Regions from separate parts of the Clostridium neuense genome, predicted to be linked through region 1. Evidence: a T-box and tRNA genes for the amino acid it is inferred to sense, from the RefSeq annotation. Region 1 holds a T-box; the other holds one or more tRNA genes.
What was found. The T-box of region 1 lies ahead of argS (arginine--tRNA ligase). A T-box ahead of a tRNA ligase gene usually reads a tRNA of that ligase, here a tRNA-Arg.
Positions count from the first base shown of each region.

Region 2: it has a tRNA-Arg gene. The T-box ahead of argS (arginine--tRNA ligase) is inferred to sense a tRNA for this amino acid. The anticodon was not compared.

Region 1 covers NZ_JBJIAA010000007.1:144,704-155,538, reverse strand. The annotation lists gene ACJDT4_RS10065 (aspartate/glutamate racemase family protein) at 277-960, opposite strand; gene ACJDT4_RS10060 (hypothetical protein) at 1,136-1,519, opposite strand; gene argS (arginine--tRNA ligase) at 1,534-3,225, opposite strand; T-box leader at 3,281-3,512, opposite strand; gene ACJDT4_RS10050 (FtsW/RodA/SpoVE family cell cycle protein) at 3,651-4,778, shown strand; gene ACJDT4_RS10045 (amidohydrolase) at 4,869-6,032, opposite strand; gene ACJDT4_RS10040 (TerC family protein) at 6,279-7,004, shown strand; gene ACJDT4_RS10035 (polysaccharide deacetylase family protein) at 7,118-7,891, shown strand; gene pyk (pyruvate kinase) at 7,913-9,331, shown strand; gene ACJDT4_RS10025 (hypothetical protein) at 9,661-9,834, opposite strand; gene ACJDT4_RS10020 (hypothetical protein) at 9,937-10,098, opposite strand; gene ACJDT4_RS10015 (hypothetical protein) at 10,246-10,458, shown strand; gene ACJDT4_RS10010 (HNH endonuclease) at 10,514-10,835, opposite strand, start outside.
Region 2 covers NZ_JBJIAA010000010.1:35,546-46,380, forward strand. The annotation lists gene ACJDT4_RS12840 (ferredoxin hydrogenase) at 1-970, opposite strand, end outside; gene ACJDT4_RS12845 (phosphatidylserine decarboxylase) at 1,175-2,059, opposite strand; gene ACJDT4_RS12850 (TetR/AcrR family transcriptional regulator) at 2,277-2,849, shown strand; gene ACJDT4_RS12855 (YhgE/Pip family protein) at 2,985-6,089, shown strand; gene ACJDT4_RS12860 (ABC1 kinase family protein) at 6,366-7,964, opposite strand; gene ACJDT4_RS12865 (phasin family protein) at 8,131-8,448, opposite strand; tRNA gene ACJDT4_RS12870 (tRNA-Arg) at 8,695-8,771, shown strand; gene ACJDT4_RS12875 (hypothetical protein) at 8,958-9,266, shown strand; gene ACJDT4_RS12880 (transcriptional regulator) at 9,873-10,835, shown strand, end outside.

The sequences.
Region 1 (10,835 bases):
AAAAAGTCCTATAAATCTTAGTGGTAATTCTAAGCACGTGTTTGCTTGAAAGTATAGAAGGATAACGATCATATACGGGGTTTGGGATGTAATCCCATTATCCTTCTTTAACTTGTATTAGTCATCTATATATTAGTCCAAACCTCGTGCATGTTTACCCGCTGAAAAAATGCTCAAACAGATTGAAATATCTAAGCATTTTATGATTTTTTAACCAAGATTTATTAGGATTTTTTGTACCATTAATTTTATTTAATATACCAAGATGATGTTACTTCACAATATTTTTTCGATAGTAGCCTCTGCAAGACATTTTGAAGAATCTATAATATTGAGTTCTGTAGAAATTTTTTTCAAAATAGGATTTAAGTCTGTACATCCAATTATTATATCTTGAACATCTTCCTTTTTTACTTTCTCTATTAATTCCTTTAAAACTTCAACATTTTTGTCATTATCTTTACTAGTCTTTATATCTTTAATTAAATTATTTAAGATTACTTGCCATTCATTTTCAAAAACAAATTGGTGTCCATATTTTTTTATTCCTTTTTGATAAATTCCAAATTCATATGTAGAACTCGTTGAAAATAAAGTAATTTTTACACTGCTTGAAGGAAGCTTTTTAATAGTTTCATCTACAATGTTTAAAAGAGGTATGCTAATTGATTTTTCTAATTCTTCAAAATAAATATGAGCAAAATTGCAAGGCATAGCTATAAAATCCACACCTGTTTTTTCAAGCTTTTGAAGCCCTTCAATTATGGTTTCCTTCATTGCCTTATGATTTATTGGCCTATCAACATAAAAAGGTGTTGGAAGCGAATATATCATCATTTTAGGGAAATCAATATCGTTTTTCGCTCCATATTGCTTCTGACATTCATCTAAAACAAGATCTATAAATGGAGCCGTAGATCTTGGTCCCATTCCTGCTAATATTCCTATTGTTTTTTTCACACTAATTCATCTCCATTTCATTATTCCATCATATACCATTATATTTATTTTACTACATTATTCAAGTTTCCAATTCCCTAAATTTAACTTAAGACTAAAAAAACACCTATACATTTAGTACAGGTGTATCGGTAATATATTGTAATTGTATTTATTTAATGCTTTAAGATACTATTTATTTTTTATCCTTATCTCTATTTTTTACTCTATTAGGCTTAGCCTTTGGTCTTATAACTATATCATTCTTGCTTTTCTTTTTATCCATTCTAGATGCCGCTCCCCATCCCATTAGATCAAAAAACATGAAGAAGAATAAAATAAACAGTAACATGGATATATAATAAGGCAGCTGCTTTACTCCAAATTTAGTATAATCTATTTTAAGATTTGCCCCAACAATATTTGTTACAAAAAACATTATTACACCAAGTGCCAAGACTATCCACTTATTAATTTTAACCTTAGGAAGTACATAAATTCTAATAACAAAATTATAAAAAAACATTACAAGAAGTACCATTGCAAATAAACTAACAATAACCTTCAAAGAAAAACCCATTCAATTCCCCACCTTTACATTTTTTCAACTGTATTAATACCAAGCAAGTTCAGTGCATTTTTTATTACTATAGAAGAAGCTTTCACAAGCATCATTCTAGCATTTTTGAGTCCAATATCTTCTGTATTAATTATGTTACATGAATTATAAAATTTATTAAAAGCTTTAGCAACATCAATAACATATCTAGTTACTATAAAAGGTTCCAATTTATCTATTGCATTTAGTATTGCTTCATTGAAACCTTGAAGTTTCTTCACAAGCTCAAATTCTTCTTCTGAATTTAATTTACTGTAATCTATTTCTGAAGATGCTTCTTCAAACTTTCTTAATATGCTCTTTGCCCTTGCATAAGTATACTGTACATATGGTCCAGTTTCACCATCAAAGCTAAGCATTTCACTCCAATTAAATACAATATCCTTTTCTCTGCTATTTTTTAAATAAGTAAATATTATAGAGCCTATTCCAACCTTTTTAGCCACTTCATCTTTATTTTCAAGATTAGGATTTTTTTCATCTATTACTTCTTTTGCTTTTAAAACAGCTTTGTTCAATAAATCTTCAAGAAAAATTACCTCACCTTTTCTTGTTGATAACTTTCTATCTGCAAATTTAACAGTCCCAAAAGCAACATGAACACAGCTTTTTGCCCATTCATGACCAGCAAGTTCAAGTGTCTTAAAAAATTGTTTAAAATGAAGTTTCTGCTCAGCTCCAACTACATAAATACTCTTATAAAAATCATAAGTTTTCTTTCTATATTCAGCTGCTGCAATATCTCTAGTTGCATATATGCTTGCGCCATCAGCCTTTTGTATTATGCATGGAGGCATATTATACTCATCAAGCATAACAACTTTAGCTCCATTACTCTCAACCAAGAGACCTTTTTTATTCATTTCTTCAATTATGGCATCCATTTTATCGCTGTAAAAACTCTCACCTTTATATGAATCAAATTCTACTCCAAGTTCATCATATACCTTTTTAAATTCTTTTAGGCTTAAATTTCTAAACTTAGTCCAAAGCTCTACTTCCTCTTTCTCTCCATCTTCAAGCTTTTTGAAATATTCTCTTCCTTCATCTTCTAGTGATGGATCCTTTTCCGCTTCTTCATGGAATTTTACATATATCCTGAGGAGTTCCTTTATTGGTTCCTTTTCCAAATCCTCCTCATTAACCCACTTCTTATAAGCACATATTAATTTACCAAACTGCGTTCCCCAATCGCCAAGATGATTAATTCTTATGCAATTATACCCTTCAAAATCAAAAATTCTATACAGAGAATTTCCTATAGCTGTACTAAATAAATGACCTACATGAAAAGGCTTTGCTATATTTGGCGAAGAAAATTCCACCGTTACATTTTTTCCCTCTCCAAGAGCCGATGAACCGTATTTTTCATTCTCACTTAAAATATTTTCTATAGCACTCTTTGAGTATGTCCCTTTATCTACAAAGAAATTTAAATATGGTCCCAAATTTTCAACTTTTTCAACACCTTCAATTTTAATATTTTTAGAAAGTTCTTCAGCTATCATGTTAGGTGCTTTTCTCATAATTTTAGCAAATTGAAAACATGGAAGCGCAAAGTCACCCATTTCAGGTTTGGGAGGTATCTCTATAAGCCTTTCTAAGATTTCCAAGTCCATACTTACAATTTCTTTTACTTTCTCTGCTATTAATTTTTTGTAATCCACTAAAATTCCTCCTTAAAAATATCCTTACAAAAAATAAAAAACATCAACTGCAAAATGCAGAGACGTTTATACGCGGTACCACTCTGATTGATTAATCCAATAAATACTACTATTATAGACTAATCCACTCAAACCTTAACGCTGGTCAGCGGCTACCATCGAATAATAATCTTATCCTTTGAAGCTTCTCCATGGCTCTATTCACATTATAAAACTATACTAATCTTACACCAACATTAGTTCGCTTTAAAAGTTTTATAAGCTACTTTCCATTTCATAGAAATCACATTATAGTATTTACTATATCAATAATCTTTATACTTTTCAATACAAATATTAATAAAAATTAAACAAATTTACCTGAAAAACATGGTATACTTTTGATATCTATATTAATTCACTATAATTTTACGGAGGTAGCAAAGTTGAAGTCATTGTTGTTAAAATTCCCTAAAAAGTTAAATCTATTAAAAAAACTAGATATTATTCTTTTAATTAATGCAGTATTAATTGTGGCTTTTGGAATAATTAATATCTTCACAAGTACATATTATTCGCATGGTTATTTCTTTGTAAAGCATCAAGCTTTAAATTTATTATTGAGTATTGCAGTATGCATATTTCTTGTCTTCATAGATTATAAAACCATATTAAGATATTCTGAAATATTATATTGGTTTATAGTAATTGTCTTAATTGCTACACTAAAGGCACCTGCTGTAAATGGTGCAAACTCTTGGATTTTTGGAATAGAGCCGGCAGAATTTGCTAAAATCTCACTCACTTTAATATTAGTAAGAAAAATAGATGTTATGGAAGGCAAAGTAAATAACTTAAAGAATTTTTTAATATTGTCTGGATACATAATAGTCCCATTTCTTCTAATCTATAAGCAGCCAAACTTAGGAATGGCAATAGTTTGTTTATGTATAGGCTTAGGTATTCTTTTTATTGCTAATATTAGTATTAAAGTTCTAATAGGACTTGTGCTAAGTTCAATTCCTATTAGTGCTATAATATGGTTTAGCGGTATATTAAAAGCCTATCAAAAAGCTAGAATAACTTCCTTCTTAACTCCGGACTCGGCGTTAAATGCAGCTGCTTCACAGTCAGATTCACTATATCAAGTTATGCAGTCTATAACTGCAATCGGATCTGGTGGAATATTTGGAAATGGATTTTTTAAAGGTAACTTCTCAAATGGAGGTTATATACCAGAAATTCATACTGACTTTATATTTGCTTCCGTTGGTGAGGAATGGGGACTAGCTGGTGCTATTTTTCTATTTACTTTATATTTTATCCTTTTATACAAAATAATAAAAATAGCTAAAGATTCTAAAGACCTTAGTGGAAAGCTAATTTGCGTAGGCATATTTTCATCATTTATATTTTCTATATTTCAAAATGTAGGGATGACTATAAAAATCACTCTAGTTAGTGGAATCACTCTACCTTTTATGAGTTACGGTGGAAGCTCACTTCTGGCAAATTTTATAGCCTTATCTCTGGTTTTAAATGTGAAGCTTAGAAAGGACATGTATCACTTCTAAATTATTATGTAACAACTCTTAAACTTTTCAAATAGAACCATAAAACCTAGCCCCAAGTTCTAAAAGCTTTTAAAACTTGGGGTGTTAAATTTATTTATCGCACTTAGAAAAAACTATTTCTCCATTTATTATTGTGTACTTAGCTTCTGTGAACACTTCCATTGGATTTCCTGTAAAAATTGCTATATCTGCATCTTTCCCTTCTTCTAAACTACCAACTCTATCAGAAACACCACAAATTTCTGCTGAGTTTATCGTTATAGCCTTGTAAGCTTCTTCTACACCCAACCCATCCTTAGCTGCAAGTCCAGCACATATAGGAAGATAACCTACAGGTATTACAGGATGATCTGTCATAATAGCGACTTTAACTCCTGCTTTAGCAAGTATACCTGGAGTTTTAAAAGTCTTGTTTTGAAGTTCTATTTTAGACCTTGATGTAAGGCTTGGACCAACAATTGCAGGGAATTGAGATTTTTTAACATATTCACTTATAAGATGTCCTTCCGTACAATGATCAAGTGTCATTTTTACATTAAATTCCTCTGCTATTCTTATAGCAGTTAATATATCATCAGCTCTGTGTGCATGCGCTTTAAGAGGTATTTTTCTCTCAAGCACAGGAATTAAAGATTCAAGTTTAAAGTCTTCCTCAAATAATTCACCATCCCTAAGTGCTTTATTCTTTTTTGCCATATAAAATTTTGCTTTGGTTAAGATTCCCCTTAAAAGTGCAGCAGTTGCCATTCTAGTTACTGGCATTTTCCCTTTTTTCCCATAAAATCTCTTTGGATTTTCTCCAAAAGCTACCTTTACTGCTGACGGTTCAAGCATAACCATATCATCTACACATTTTCCTTTGGTTTTCATAAACACAAATTGGCCCCCCATGACATTCCCACTTCCAGGACCAGTCATAACACCTGTAATTCCAGCTTTAACTGCATCATCAAAAGCAACATCCATTGGATTTATTCCATCTATGGCTCTAAGCTCTGGAACAACAGGGTTTGAAGCTTCATTTATATCATCGCCCTCAAAACCCATATTTTCTTCAACGAGCCCAATATGACAATGAGCATCTATTATTCCAGGCATTACAATACATCCTTCTGCATCTATTACTTCCATATCAGGTGTTTCTTCAATTTTATCGCCAATTTTTTTTATTTTGCCATTATGTACAAGCACGCAGCCCCTTTCATAATTTTTACCACTCATTGTTAATACCTTACCATTTTTGATTAGCAACATAATTTTCATCTCCATTTTTCAAATAAATTTCGTCCTAAAACGACATATATTTAATAATATCACCCAATCAATAAAAAAGCATCAATAAATTTAAATATTTTTTATCTATTCAATAATAAAACCAAATTTAAATTCATTTGAAATATTATTAATTTAATAATATAATAATAAATGTAATTATTTTATGAGGTTTTTTTAACCACATAAAAAGTTAACTTTTATTTATATAATCCAAGGAGGAAAAATATGTCTAACTTTATAGCCTTAGTAGCTGGAGCTCTTCAAATAACACTGCTGGACATAGTACTAAGTGGTGATAACATAGGAGTTATAGCACTTGCAACAAGAGATCTTCCAAGCAAACTTGCAAAAAAAGCTTCTGTAATAGGAGTAACAGCTGCTGTACTTTTAAGAATAATCTTTGCATGCCTAGTAACCTATATACTTATGATTCAATGGCTTCCTATAAAACTTATTGGCGGCTTATTACTCATAAAAATTACATGGGATTTTATAAAGCCTGAAAATGATACTGATAACAAGGTTATACATAGTTCACAAAAGCTATGGACAGCAGTAACAAGTATTATCATTGCTGACATTACAATGAGTTTAGATAATGTACTTGCCATAGCAGGAGCTGCGGCAGGAAATATATTTTTAATTATTTTTGGTCTCCTTTTAAATATACCAATAATATTTTTAGGAAGTCAATACGTAGCAAAGCTCATGCAGAAATACAAAATAGTTATTTATATAGGTGGCGCAATTCTTGCCCATACAGCTTTTTCTATGCTTTTAAATGATACTATTATTAAATCAAGGATATCATCTGCTTTTGTTCAGTATTTTCCATATATAGCTGCAGTGATAGTATTTTTATATGGTATTTACATGGTAACAAAATATAATAAGAATAACAGCAATTCAAGAGAGCATAAAGAATCTGCTGTAGATAAAACAAGAAATTAGGGATAAAAATCCCTTTATTTTTATAGTTAAAAATTTTATAATTAAATCAAAGATAATTTTGAAAATACCTTTTTATAAATAATGACTTTACTAAGCTGAGGGAGGTATAACAATTGATAACACAAAATAAAAAACTTTTATTTAGATCTAGTTTGGTACTTTTAATAACAATTGTATTTGTATCTTTGATTTATGTGATAAAATTTCATTTGACACAAAAAACTGTTATTAAGCCTATAGTCATAGGAAAAACTATTAACTCAAGCATTGGGAAAATAAAATATCCATTTACTAAAGACGGACAAAAAATTGCTTATTTAACCTTTGATGGAGGTCCATCTTCAAATGTAACTCCAGAAGTACTTAATATATTAAAGAGTTATAATACAAAAGCTACGTTTTTTGTAAATGGTAAAAACTCCATTAGTAATTCAGATGTATTAATCAGAGCCAAACGCAGTGGAAATCAGATTGCTTTAAGAAGTTTTGACACAAATTATAAAAATTTGTACATAAATCCTCAAAATTATCTTCAAGATTTAAAAGAAAGTAACGATGTTATAAGTACTATACTTGGAGGCAATAATTTTCAGCAGCATCTTATAAGATTTCCAGGTGGCTCCAATATGGTTAGTTCTACATTTAGACAAACTATTGCAAAATCAGGCTATAACTATGTAGATTGGAATGTCGATTCCTTCGATAGTTTAGAAACTTCTTCTTCTGGTTACTCTAATATAGTGGATAGAGTTAAGATTTCTTGCAGAAACAAAGATCATATTGTTATCCTGATGCACGATGATTATAATTGTAAGGCTACCTTAAAAGCTCTACCGCAAATAATAGAGTATTTGCTAAAAGGAGGATATACCTTTAAAATTTTATAAATAATATACGAGGTGATTAACATGCAAAAAACAAAAATGATTTTCACAATTGGTCCTGCAAGCGATAATAGACAAACCTTAACAGATTTAATGAATATTGGAATGAATGCTGCAAGATTAAATTTTTCTCATGGAACACATGAAAGCCATAAAAAAGTAATTGACCTTATAAAAGATTTAAGAAAAGAATTAAACAAACATGTAGCTATTGTAGTAGATATAAAAGGTCCTAAAATAAGAACTCATAATTTTGAAGGTGACTCTGCTGAAATTGTAAAAGGGAATCCATTTACAATAATATGTGATAAAGAAATCTTAGGAGATTCCACAAAATGTTCTATTTCTTATGAAGATCTTTATAAGGAAGTAAAAAAGGGTGACACTATACTTGTAGACGATGGCTTACTCGGCTTTACAGTAAATGAAGTTAAAGGAGAAGCTATTTTATGTACTGCACAGGTAAATGGAACAATTTCAAATCATAAAGGTGTTAATGTTCCAAATGTTTCCATAGGGCTCCCAGCTGTTACCACAAAGGACATAGATGATTTAAAATTTGCCTGTGAAATGGAGGCTGATATGGTTGCTGCATCCTTTATAAGAAAGGCGGAAGATGTCGTTGAAGTAAAGAAGATTTTAAAAGAGAACGGCGGTAAAGATATAAAAGTAATAACTAAAATAGAAACCCAAGAAGGCGTAGACAATATAGACGCCATACTTAAAGAAGCAGATGGAGTTATGGTAGCTAGAGGAGATATGGGTGTAGAAATTCCTATAGAAAATGTTCCTATAGTCCAAAAGATGATAATAGATAAGTGCAATAATGCTGGCAAACTAGTTATAACAGCTACTCAAATGCTTGATTCCATGATTAGAAATCCTAGACCAACAAGGGCTGAAGCTTCTGATGTTGCTAATGCTATTTATGATGGTACAGATGCTGTAATGCTTAGTGGTGAAAGTGCAAGTGGTTCTTATCCTGTTGAAGCTGCAACTACTATGTCAAAGATTGCCCAAAACGCTGAAAAACACATAAATTACAAAGAAGTTTTAAACAAACTTAGAGAAAGTTCATTAACAAATCTTTCAAATGCAATAAGTCTTGCTACCTGTACAACTGCATCAGAATTAAATGCAGCTGCAATAATAACTGCAACTCAAAGTGGCCTCACCGCTAAGATGATTTCAAAATATAAGCCTAGTTGTCCAATTATAGCTGTTACACCGCATGAAAAAGTTGCTAGAAGTTTAGCATTAACTTTTGGTGTCACAACTATATTATCTCCAAAAGTTACTTCTACAGATGAATTAATAGATACTTGCATAAAAAGAGCTGTTGAAGAAAACTTAGTAAAAAGCGGTGATATTATTGTAATAGCTGCTGGAATACCTATAGCAAAGTCAGGCTCAACAAATATGTTAAAAGTTCAAGTAGTCTAAAAAGTGCGAAGTAACAATGCTTCGTCGCATACACATACGCGGGGTTTGGGCGTAAGCCCATTATCTTTCTAGAATAATATAAAAGTACTTTCAATAAAAAAATCCTATAAATCTAAGACTCAAAAATCATAAAATACTAAGAGATTTCAATAACTCGCATACGCTCAGACAAATTGAAATCTCTAAGTATTTTACAATTTTTAGGTGAAGATTTATTAGGATTTTTTTAAATCGTTCCTTCAGCATTTTTACTTCGCTCCCACCGTAGGTGCAAGGAAAAAATTCCTCCGTACCTACGGAATTTAGGCATGAATCTTTGTAACCTGTTTTTACTTCGCGATGCTTTCAATATTATGAATTATATTTTTAATCATTGTTTCTCTCTCTTTAACATTTTTGTTGCCATTTTTCTTTTCATTGGAAAGAAAATTTCTATATGACCATAAGCTCATCTTTATTGCCCACAATTCTTCATCATCACAAAACAAAATATTTTTTTTCAAAATCACCACTCCTAAAGGAAAAACAAAATATGACTTAATATTTCATCTAGCTTTCCTATATAAAGAAGTATTGTCACTTATAACATTTTTTAAACCTATTTATTATTTACTTAGGTTTTGGCTAATAGTATTATTACATTTTTTATGATCATGTGAATTGGAAAACGTTGCTTGTGCTTTTACATTATCTCTTTGTATTGGCTCTGGTTTTGTTGTTTTCTTTGAAAATTCTTTAGTTGCCTTTTTTCCTGTACTATGTGACAAAATAATCATCTCCTTAGAAATTATATTTACCTTTCACTTGAAATTTTATTCTTAATTTTGTATAATAAAAGTTAATGTTGTTTTAGATAATTATCCTAAAATTTATCTATTACAGCCCTTAACATGTAATGCGAGGAGGATATATTTATGGAAAAAACCATAGGTGATTTTTTATTTAAGGGTAAAAGTGATTCAGTAAATGTATATAAAGATGGAAAGCTTATAAAATCTCAAATTGTCAATGGAATTTTATTTAAAGAAAACTTTGATAAAATCACTGAAAGTCTAGCAAAAAGTTTAAAAGAAATAGAAACAAAAACAGAAACAGAAATGGAAATGGAAATAGAAAAGGAAATATAAAGAGACTGTATCACAGTCTCTTTATATTTCCTTTTCGTTAATAAAACCAATATATTTAAATTAGATTGTCGAGCTCTTTCCATGACTCATCATAATTATCATCTAGCATATAATCATAATATAATTTGCCACCCATGATCCTTTTTATTAAATCTATCTTTCTATAACCTTCTTTATATAATTTAAAGTCTTTAGTTATAAGTTTTGCCTGTCTTTTATTAATATGCAAGAGCTCCATAAAATCTTTTAACTTATAAAAATCATAAACTAAAATCTCCTCGATTTTCTTTTGCATTTCAATCTTATATTTTAAATCCACTTTTCTATTTTTATGAGGGCCATTAACGCCTCTATGATGCTCAGCGCACAAATATACA
Region 2 (10,835 bases), on a different contig from region 1:
GCTGTGGAGATTTTGCAGAGGATAAGTTTTTAAGTAAATCTGGATAGTAATTTTGAGCTAGTCTTACCCATGCAGGACAGCAGGATGTAAACATTGGGAAAGGACCATTATTTTTTACCCTTTGAAGAAGTTCTGTTGCTTCTTCCATAATAGTCATATCAGCACCAAAGTTTATATCAAATATTTTATCAAAACCTAAAGTTCTTAAAGCTGTATAAAGCTTGCCAGTTACGTCTTTACCAAAGCCCATGTTGAATAATTCACCCATAGCAGTTCTAACAGCAGGAGCCATAGCTACTACTACGTGTTTTTTAGGATCGGCTAAGGCTGCTTTTACCTTTTCAGTATGAGATTTTTCTTTTAAAGCAGCTACAGGACATGCAATAACACATTGTCCGCATAATAAGCAATTAGAATCGTCAAAGGATACATCATTTTCAGTTCCAACAACTCTTTGACCATCCTTTTTTATAAATTTAATTGATTCAGTTTGAGTGTATTTTTTACAAGCAGCAACACATCTTCCGCATAATACACATTTACTTCTATCTAAAACGATAGCATTGCTTCTATCTTCGATATATGGAGTCTTGTCCTGAGGTAAAAATGGTTTATTAGCTCTAGCCTTTGTTTTTATAACTAATTTTAAGAATTCACAGTTTTCTCTTCTTGGACAAGGACCGCATTTAAATTCATGTTTATCAAGAAGCATTGATACTCTCTTTTTGATTCTTTCATTTACTTCCTCAGTATTTGTATTTATGACCATACCATCTTTAACTTTTGCAACACAAGATGCTAAAATTTTTCCATCAACTTCTGCAAGACATACTCCACATTTTCCAAAGTTACCGCAATCTTTTAGGTAACATAAAGTAGGTATATCCACATTGTTTTCTCTTGCTACTTCAAGTACAGTAGTACCTTCGTTAGCTTGCACTTCTTTACCGTTCAAAACTAATGTAATCATCTTTATCCTCCCAAACTTAAGTTTAAAAAATCCACTTTAATTATAACATATCAAAATGCTTGTTAAAATATTATCTATCAAAATTAGAAAATATTTTTCAAACAGGTTTGGAAGTATTTCTTTATCATGTTAAATGATGAATTTATCTAAGAAAGTAATTAATTATGGGTTTTTTTTAGTTTGTTAAAATAATAGCAAAGATAACTATTTACTTCCTATTTTTTCACCCATTAGAATTTTGGTTTCATATCCTAATTCTGTTTGATTAACTATATCTTCATCTATTTTTGCGACATTTTTTTCTAAAAATATAACAACTGTAGAACCGCCAAATTTAAAGTATCCTTTTTCATCACCTTTTTTTATTCTAGAACCTGGAGTATACGTTTGAAGTATGCTTCCAACACAAGTTGCACCAACCTCTACGTATAATATGTCCTTAAAGTTCTCAGAATGAAATACACTCCACTCTCGTTTATTTTCACAAAATAATTTTGGTATTCTTTTTAAGGCAACTGGGTTTACGGAATAGTATGAACCATTAATCTTGTTACTTTTTTCGCAAACTCCATTGTCGATAAAATGAAATCTATGATAATCTGTGGGACAGAGTCTAAATATAAGGCAAGTTCCCCCTACATATTTTGAAGCTGTGTTTTTATCATTTATAAGCTCAAATAGGCTGTAATTTACTCCCTTTATCTGCATTATGTTATTTAAATCTATATTTTCATAAGCAAACATTCTACCATCAGCAGGAGAAATTAATATATTTTTTTCATCAGAAAATGGTCTTGCATTGGTTTTAAGCTTTCTTGTAAAAAAATCATTGAAAGAGCTAAATTCATCTTGAGTTTTTTCAACTAAAGACATATCAATATTAAGATCTTTTATAAATGCATCAATTTTTGACTTACTCATTTTTGTATCGCAGTATAAGCCGTACAATTTTGAAAAGGCTTTTTTCTTTACAAACAATTCAAGCAGATTCATTCCCACCCTTGATGAATAAATCCAATTTAAGTATTTTTCACCTGCTACTAATTCTATTTCATATTCTTTTAACTTACGATTATAAAATTTTATCATTTTTAAACCTCATTATTATAAAATAAATTTTCTTCTAAATTATAGTATTATAGAGCTAGGGAATCAACCGCTAATTTATGTATAGTATATTAAAAATTTTGCTAAAATATATTGAGTTTTGGCAAAGCATAAGAGTATAATATAAATTAATGTATTGTACTGACTGGTCATTAAATTGTTATTATAAAGTTTGGTAACAAGAATGTGGAGTGATTATATGAATAAAACTAAAAGATCCATATTTGAGTCTGCTTTAAAGATATTTTCTAACAGTGGATATAGCGAAGCAACTATGGATGATATAGCAATTAATGCCGGAGTTGCAAAGGGAACTCTTTATTATCATTTCAAAAGCAAAGAGGAAATATTCAAATATGTAATTTCGGAAGGTATGAATGTTATAACAGAAGAAATGGAAGAAGCAACAAAGCATATTACTGATCCTATACAAAAAATTATTGCAGTTTGCAAGGTTCAGTTTGGGTTAGTATATAGAAATAAAGATTTTTTTAAAGTTGTAATGAGCCAACTTTGGGGGCAGGAATCAAGGCAATTTGAGTTAAGAGAGGTAGTAAGAGTTTATATTGGAGAAATAGAAAGATTTCTTAAAGAGGCTATGGATGCAGGGGCATTAAAAAAAGGAGAAACTGAATTTATGGCATATACTTTGTTTGGAACAATATGCTCTGGAGCAGTTTATGAGCTCATAAATGATAACCAAAAGAAAATTGATGACTTAGTGGAAAGTATAACAAGCTATATTTTAAAAGGAATAGAAACAGACAAATAATAAAGCATATTCTTTAGAATCGGTAATTGCGCCGGTTCTTTTTTATTTTTGCAATTAACAGACTATTGACAATCTTTGCAAAAAGATGTATAAATAAACTGACCAGTCAGTTCATACACAAATGGGGGTGATTTGATGGATTTCCTTAGGATTGCATGGCGGGATATTAAGAGTATCTTAAAAAACAGATTTATAAGGGTGTCTGTAATAGCCATTATAATTGTACCTTTATTATACAGTTTGCTTTATCTTGCAGCGTTTTGGGACCCTTATAGTAAGCTGAAGAGTGTTCCCGTTGCAGTTGTTAATCTGGATGAGGGTGCTACTAAAGATGGGAAAGCTGTTAATTATGGTGAGGATGTTGTTAAAAAATTAAAGAATAACAATGAACTAGGCTGGAAAATTACTAACTATAAGGATGCTGATTCGGGGACTAAAGGTGAAAAATATTATGCGGAATTTATTATTCCTCAGAATTTTTCAGAAAAAGTTGTAAGTGCAAAGGATAAAAAACCGGAACAAGCAAAGATCTTGTATAGAGATAATGAAAAAAGAAACTTCATAATGTCTCAAGTTAATTCAAAAGCTGAAATGACTTTAAAAGATGAAATTGCGAGGACAATAACCAGCGAGTACACTAAAGTTACTTTTGACAATTTGTATGATGTTAAAGATGGGTTTAAAACGGCAGCTGATGGAAGTAAGAAAATAAAGGATGGACTTTCAGATGCTAAAAATGGAAGTGGAGCACTAAAGGATGGCATAGGTCAGATTAAAGATAAAATGCCACAAATTCAAAGCGGAACCCAGCAGCTTTATGATGGAGCAAACCAGCTTGTTAACGGAATTAATACAGATGCTGTTGATCAAAATGGAAAGCCACAGGGACTTAAAAATGGTGCCCAGCAATTGAACAATGGACTTTATACAGCGGCTTTTGGAGTTTCATCAGCACAAGGTCAAATTTCACAGGCGGTAAATGCTTTAAATGGACAGAAAAGTCTTGCAGCTTTAATTAATATTAATAATGCAAGAGCACTTCGAAACATTATGGGTGATGCAGGCTCACTTTCCCAGGTGGATTTAAGTGGTGTAACTGGGGTTTTGCCTTATATGAATTCAAAGAATATGGCTTCAATTAATAAAACAATAGCAGACTTTAATTCTGTTAATTTAAATTCAATATTATCAATGCCTCAGCTTGCTCAATTAATGTCACCACAAAATATTAACAATATAAATAACTTATTAAATAGTACGGAGGCTTTAAGTCAAATTGATACTAGTAAGCTTATGCCTATTGTGGAACTTATGGGGAGTTCGCAGCAATTAAATGACTTATTAAAACAAGCCACTGCATTGGGCAGTATGGATATGACTCCTATAAATTCAATAAAGCCTTTATTAAATACAAATAATGCACAAGTATTGAGTACTTTACTTCAAGGCTCTAAAGATAATTTAGGAGGACAAAACGGACAAGATAAGATTAATTTTATAAAAGGACAGGAACTTGCAGCTGCATCATTTATTAAGGCAGCTAGTACTTTAAATGATTCCTATAATAAAATTAATAATACTCAGTTACCAGCAGAACAAAAGCTTGAAGCCCAAAAACAGCTTTTAGATCAGTATAATAATCTTGTAACACACACAGCACAATCCATGAACAGCTCAAAAGATTACATGGCTTCAATGGAAAGTTTACTTGAAAATATGAAAAATTTAATAGATAGCAATAGTTCAGTTATAAATGGAGCTCAAACTGCACTTAAACCAGATAACATAAACTCAGTTAATAATATGATAACGAGTTTAGGAGAAGCACAGGCAAAGATTAATTCTCCAGAGACAAAGCAGACGATACAAGCAGTTCAAAATGCTATGTCGCCTTCTAATATAGCCTATATTCAGCAGCTTGTTTCTCAATTTAGTAATATAAAGACTGAACTTGATCAAAATAAAGATAACCTTGCAGCAGTGCAAAGCCTTTTGACAGCAGTTAAGTCTAACGGAGGAGTTCAGGAATCCTTAGGCAAAATAGCTGCACTGCAAAGTGACATGAAGGAAGCACAGCCAATATTAAATACATTTAACACTATGATGAATGATCCAAAGCTTAAGGCTGAGCTTGCAAATGCACCACAACTTTTAAATCAAGTTACAAAGGTTCAAAAAGAACTTAAAGATAACCAAAAATTACTTGAAGTTGCACAGGATGAATTAAACGATGGAAATATTAAAATGGCAAATAATCTTATAGCTCAAATTCCAAACATGACAGGAAAGTTTAATGAGCTTGCATCAGGAATTAATCAGCTAAGTGATGGATCTAGTGATTTACTTACTGGTATAAATACATTATCAAATGGTTCATTTAAACTTAGGGATGGTATAGGAACATTAAACAGTGGAATGCCTACTCTAAATGATGGAGTTAATAAACTGTATAATGGTTCGAGTGACCTTAATGATGGAATTGGAAAACTATATAACGGTTCAGATGAGCTAGCTTCAAAATTACAGGATGGTTCAGATAAGATAAGCAAGAATCTTGTGAATACAAGCAGTGACATGGCTAAATTTGTATCAGAACCACTTGCAATGAAGAATGAACCAATTGGAGCAGTTAATAATTACGGAACAGGTTTTACACCTTACTTTATACCTCTCTCCTTATGGGTAGGCGCTATAATGATGTTCTTTGTAATAACAGATAAGGTTGATGATGATATAAATGCAAGTCCAGCAGCCGTTGTGGCAGGCAAGTTCATATCCTATGGTTATATAGGTATAATACAGGCAATTTTAGCTAGTGCAGTAGTATTAACACTTGGACTTAAACCGAAAAGCTTAATTTTGTACTTTTTATTTAATATATTTATGTCCTACGTGTTCATAGCGATAATCCAGTGTTTGGTATTTTTGCTTGGAATGGCAGGAAGGCTTCTTTCTATAGCAATTTTAATATTGCAGCTTACTTCTTGCGCAGGTACTTTCCCATTAGAGGTTGTACCAAAATTCTTCAAGGTTATAAATCCATTCATGCCATTTACGTACTGTGTATCAGCAATTAGGGAAATTATTGCAGGAGTAAATTATGCTACTTTGACTAAGGATGTTTGTATATTAGCTGCTACTATGTTTGTATTCCTTGCAATATCGATGGCACTTAAAGGACACGCAGATAAGGTTAAAGAAATAATAAAAGAAAAGAAAGACGAAAGTTTATCACAGTAACAATACTCAAGAAATATTAAATAAAATTAATAAATCCAAGAAAAAAATATCCAAAATCCTAAGAAGTTTCAATAACTCACTAGCGTTTAGACGGATTGAAACATTTAAGGATTTTGGATATTTTTCGCTGCTATGCTTCGGAAAATCTTAAACTTAGTGCTTGCGCATGGCTTAAAATATAATATTCAGTGCAGTTGATATTAATAAGTTCTAAGATTCACCTGAGAGAAACGAAAGGTAAATCCACATTGATTGTCCTCTGACCATACTGTTTATCTATAGTTTTTTGGAGCGTATAATTGAAATTAAAAGCCAAAAACCAAGGATGGCAGCTATTCCATAACCAGTTATACCTATTATCGACATTCCGTACATTTTAGGACCGATGTTTGAATGAAGTATTAAAGAAGAACTTATTATCATTGAAGAAATTATAAGTGCTAAAACAACTCTGTTTACCATTTTATTTATTTCACTTATAGGTTCATCAATATTTTTTATATTAAATTGAATTTTCGCTCTTCCGCGCATAAGTCCATTGCTTAACTCTATAATTTTAGAGGGAAGCTTTGAGGAATTTTTTAAAAATAAATACGAGTTTAAAAGAGCCTCATTAACATTAAAATTTTTAAGAATTGAATCGTTATTTTGGGATTTAACAAAGGGAATTGCCACATCTAATATAGAAATATCCGGTGAAATTTTTGCAATTACTCCCTCTAATATAACGCAGCTTCTAACAAGGATTATTAAATCTTTAGGAAGACTTATGTTGTTTCTCTTAGCACAATCGAATACCTCTTGAAGAAATTGTGATATTTTTATATTTTCTAATGATGCAGAGAGATAACTAGAAAATATATAATCTATATCCTCGTAAAGCTGATTTCTATCTACGTATCCATGACGTATTCCCACAGCCATAATAACTGAAATGATTTTATCTATATCATAGTAAGCAACAGATAAAATCATATCGTTTAAGGCGTTTTTTAAATTCTTCGATAGATTTCCCATAAGACCAAAGTCTATAAAGCATATTTGTTTATCTCTAAGTAATATATTTCCAGGGTGAGGATCTCCATGAAAAAATCCATCTTGAAAAACCTGTTTAAAGTATGTAAGTGCTAGTTTTTTTCCTAAATCGTTTAGGTCATAATTTTCTGCGGCCAACTTTTTTATATTATCAATTTTGAAGCCATCTATTTTCTCCATGGTTAAAATATGTTTTGTACTTAACTCTTTAAATATGTACGGGCAGGTTACATAAGATACATCCTTGTTAAGCTCTTTAAAATGCTCTATATTTTTAGCTTCTGTATTAAAGTCCAGTTCCATTTTTGTGGACATTGAAATTTCATCCAAGGCTTCTGTAGGATTTATTATAAAGTCCGTAAATCTGGCCTTTGTAAGACTAGCTAATTTATATAATATGGATAAATCCAATTTCATTTTCTCTTCTATATTTGGACGTTGAATTTTAACTATAACTTTTGTTCCATCCTTTAATATAGCCTCATGAACTTGAGCAATGGAAGCACAGGCAAGAGGTTTTTTATTGAACTTTTCAAAGGTTTCTTCAACAGTTTTGTGAAATTCACTGTTAAAAATGGTTTCTATGGTATCATAGCTTTCGGCTGGAACATCATCTTGAAGCTTAGATAGCTCTTTTATGTATGCATCAGATATAATATCAGGACGAGTACTTAGAATTTGCCCTATCTTTATGAAGGTAGGCCCTAATTCTTCAAAAGCCCTTCTTAAATTTTGGGGAAATCTCTTTGCTCTATTTTTCTTAGAATCCACAAGATAGCCAAATCCATAATATGCAAGAACCTTTACTATCTCTCTGAATCTTTGTACAGATTTTTTCATAACGGTGACCTCACTTTTTAGCTGGAGTTTACAAAAAATGTTTATATAAAAGCCCTAACAAAAAAGTTGGGGCTTTTACATTTATTAAGGCGATTTCATCAAAAATGCATCTAAGCTTCAGAGGACTTGATGCTTTTGAAATCTTATTTATAGTATATTTTATAAGTTACTGATTTAATTTTTCTTCTAGTTTGCTTATTCTTTCTTTTAATTCAGATAAATCTTCTTTAGTAGCAAAATTAATTTCCTTTAAAACAGCTGTTAAATCCTCTTTAGTTAAAGGTTTAACTTTGCTTACTTTGTCGCCTACTGCACTGCTTTTTTCTTTTAAGTTCTTTTTAAGTTCTTGAGACAATTCTTTGCCTTCATCAATAGTGATTTTTCCTTTTTCAACGAGGTCATCAACTACCTTTGAAGCCTTTTCATAAGTATAAGCGGCAGAACCCAATCCCGCAAGAACAACTTTTTTTAGTTCATCTACCATCAAATCCATCCCCTTTATATAATTTCCAATCTATAACCTAATAATATCAGAACAAACTGCCTTTGTAAATTGAAATGGACGTTATTTGAGGGAATTATCAAAATATTAATAATTTTATATTTACCATAGGTTTAAAAGATTATGTTATCTTATAGAATATTGATAACTTATTTATTAGAAGATGTATTGACATATCTGAGGTTTAGTAATAAAATATTATCTTGTGATAGTAAAATAAAAATTTATGCACTCGTAGCTCAGTAGGATAGAGCAGCGGTTTCCTAAACCGCGTGCCGGAGGTTCGAATCCCCTCGGGTGCACCAAGCATAAACCTTGTGATATTAACGTATTGCAAGGTTTTTTATTTTTTGAGGACTGTGTATAAAGCACGCAGCTTAGTATGCTTACATCAGAACTTTATGTAATTGACTAAGATTAAGGTGGATTTTTGAATTTTATCAAAGTCATTGAATGAATATTAGTAACCATTAAAATAAGGGAGGTGCTTTATGAATATAGGAGATATTAAAAAAGTAGAGATATTGTTTAAAGAACTTATTGCTATTTTAAATAAGTATGGGGACAGTACAATATCAAATCAAAAAAGAATAGTCGAAGATACAATAGACTTTATTGAGGATAATACTATTGAAGATGATAAAAAAATTATTGAAATAGAACAAAATTATAAAATGCTATACCCAGCACATGGAGGGTTATCTGAATTTTATATCTGGGATAATGATTTTGAAAAGAGAAAGAAATTAAATGAACCTTTAGATAAAGTTACAGAAGAATTATGGGAAATATTTAAATAATTAATTTAATAGTATTAATAATGCAGCAGTGAAAATATAAAATGAATCAGTTGAAATTAAGTAGGCTGATTCATTATTTTTTTTAATGTGAAATTATATTGAAAAGAATATGAGAAATTACACATCAAAATATAAGGGTTATTAATATGATCCTATAAGTAAAAATGATAGAGTTAATTTATTACAAGGAGACAATGCTGAAACAATAATTATTGATAAAAGGAGTGATATTAAATGGATAAGTATTTATAAATAGGCTCAGTAGCTCTTTTAAAAGAAGGTAAAAAAAGATTAATGATATATGGGGTATAGATTAGAAAAAAAGCAATACAGGAGAAGTTTGAGGTTATATTGGCTGTTTATTTTTGGAGGGAAATATTGAGGCATACATATCTATTTAATCATAACAAAATTGATAGGATATTTTTTTGGTATGCAGGATAAAGAATAAATGGGGTTAACAAACTTATCTCAAATTTAAAATGAAAATAATTGGAGTTATGGTATTAAGTTATATTTGTAACAATATTTGTTTACAAAGTTCGTATTAAGCATTATAATTATTGGTAATTAATATAAGTTTTGTAAGCAGGGAGATTTAAAAGAATGGAAAAATACGCAATATTATCGGACGGTGATAAGTTAAAAGAAATCAGAAAAAAATATGAAGTAAAACAAGAAGAGATTGAGGGAGAAGGAATTACAAGAAATCTTATAAGTGAAATTGAAAATGATAAAGCTATTATTACTAAAAGGGCGGCTGAAATAATTATAAAAAATGTAACTGCACTGGCTAAAAAGAAGAACTTTAAAGTTACTGAAACTGTTGATTATTTAATGGAAAATCAGATTGTACAGGCTACAAAGATACTTGATAAGTACATAGAAGAACTGAAAACTTTAATTATTTCAAAAGATGAAAGCTTTATTAAAACGTTTAAAGAAGCAGAGATTTTTTTAATTGATTGGGATATTAAAGATAAAAAATTAAGGATATATGAGCTTGCGGGAGACTATTATTGCAACAATAATGAGATGTATAAAAGTGCTGTATATTATGAAAAAGCTTTAGCATTAATTAATCGGGTGTTTTTAGATAGAGAATTAATACCTCTTTCAAGGAAATTATCTATGGTTTATGGGTATATAGGTGACTATAAGAAAAGTATTGAATGTTGTGAGTTTGCATTGAGTAGGTTTGGTAATATGTCAATTAATGATAAGGTCATCTTTAGGCGTAATAATGCTTTGAACTATAAACATATTAATAATTTACAATTAGCATTAAAAAATATTGAAATAGCAGAAAATTTAGTTGATAAATCAGATATTTCAACATATATTAAAATTTTAAATAATAAGGGAAATTGCTTTTATGAAATAAAACTTTATGATGAGGCTATTAAAGTATTTAATCAAATATTTGGTTTAATTAATAAACGAGGAAAAGATAGATATTTAATTAATTTAATAAATATTGTTAATAGTTATTGGTATGCCGGCATAAAAGATAAGTCGATTGAAAATTTTAATACTGTAATTAGAGAATTACCTAATTTAGATAATATT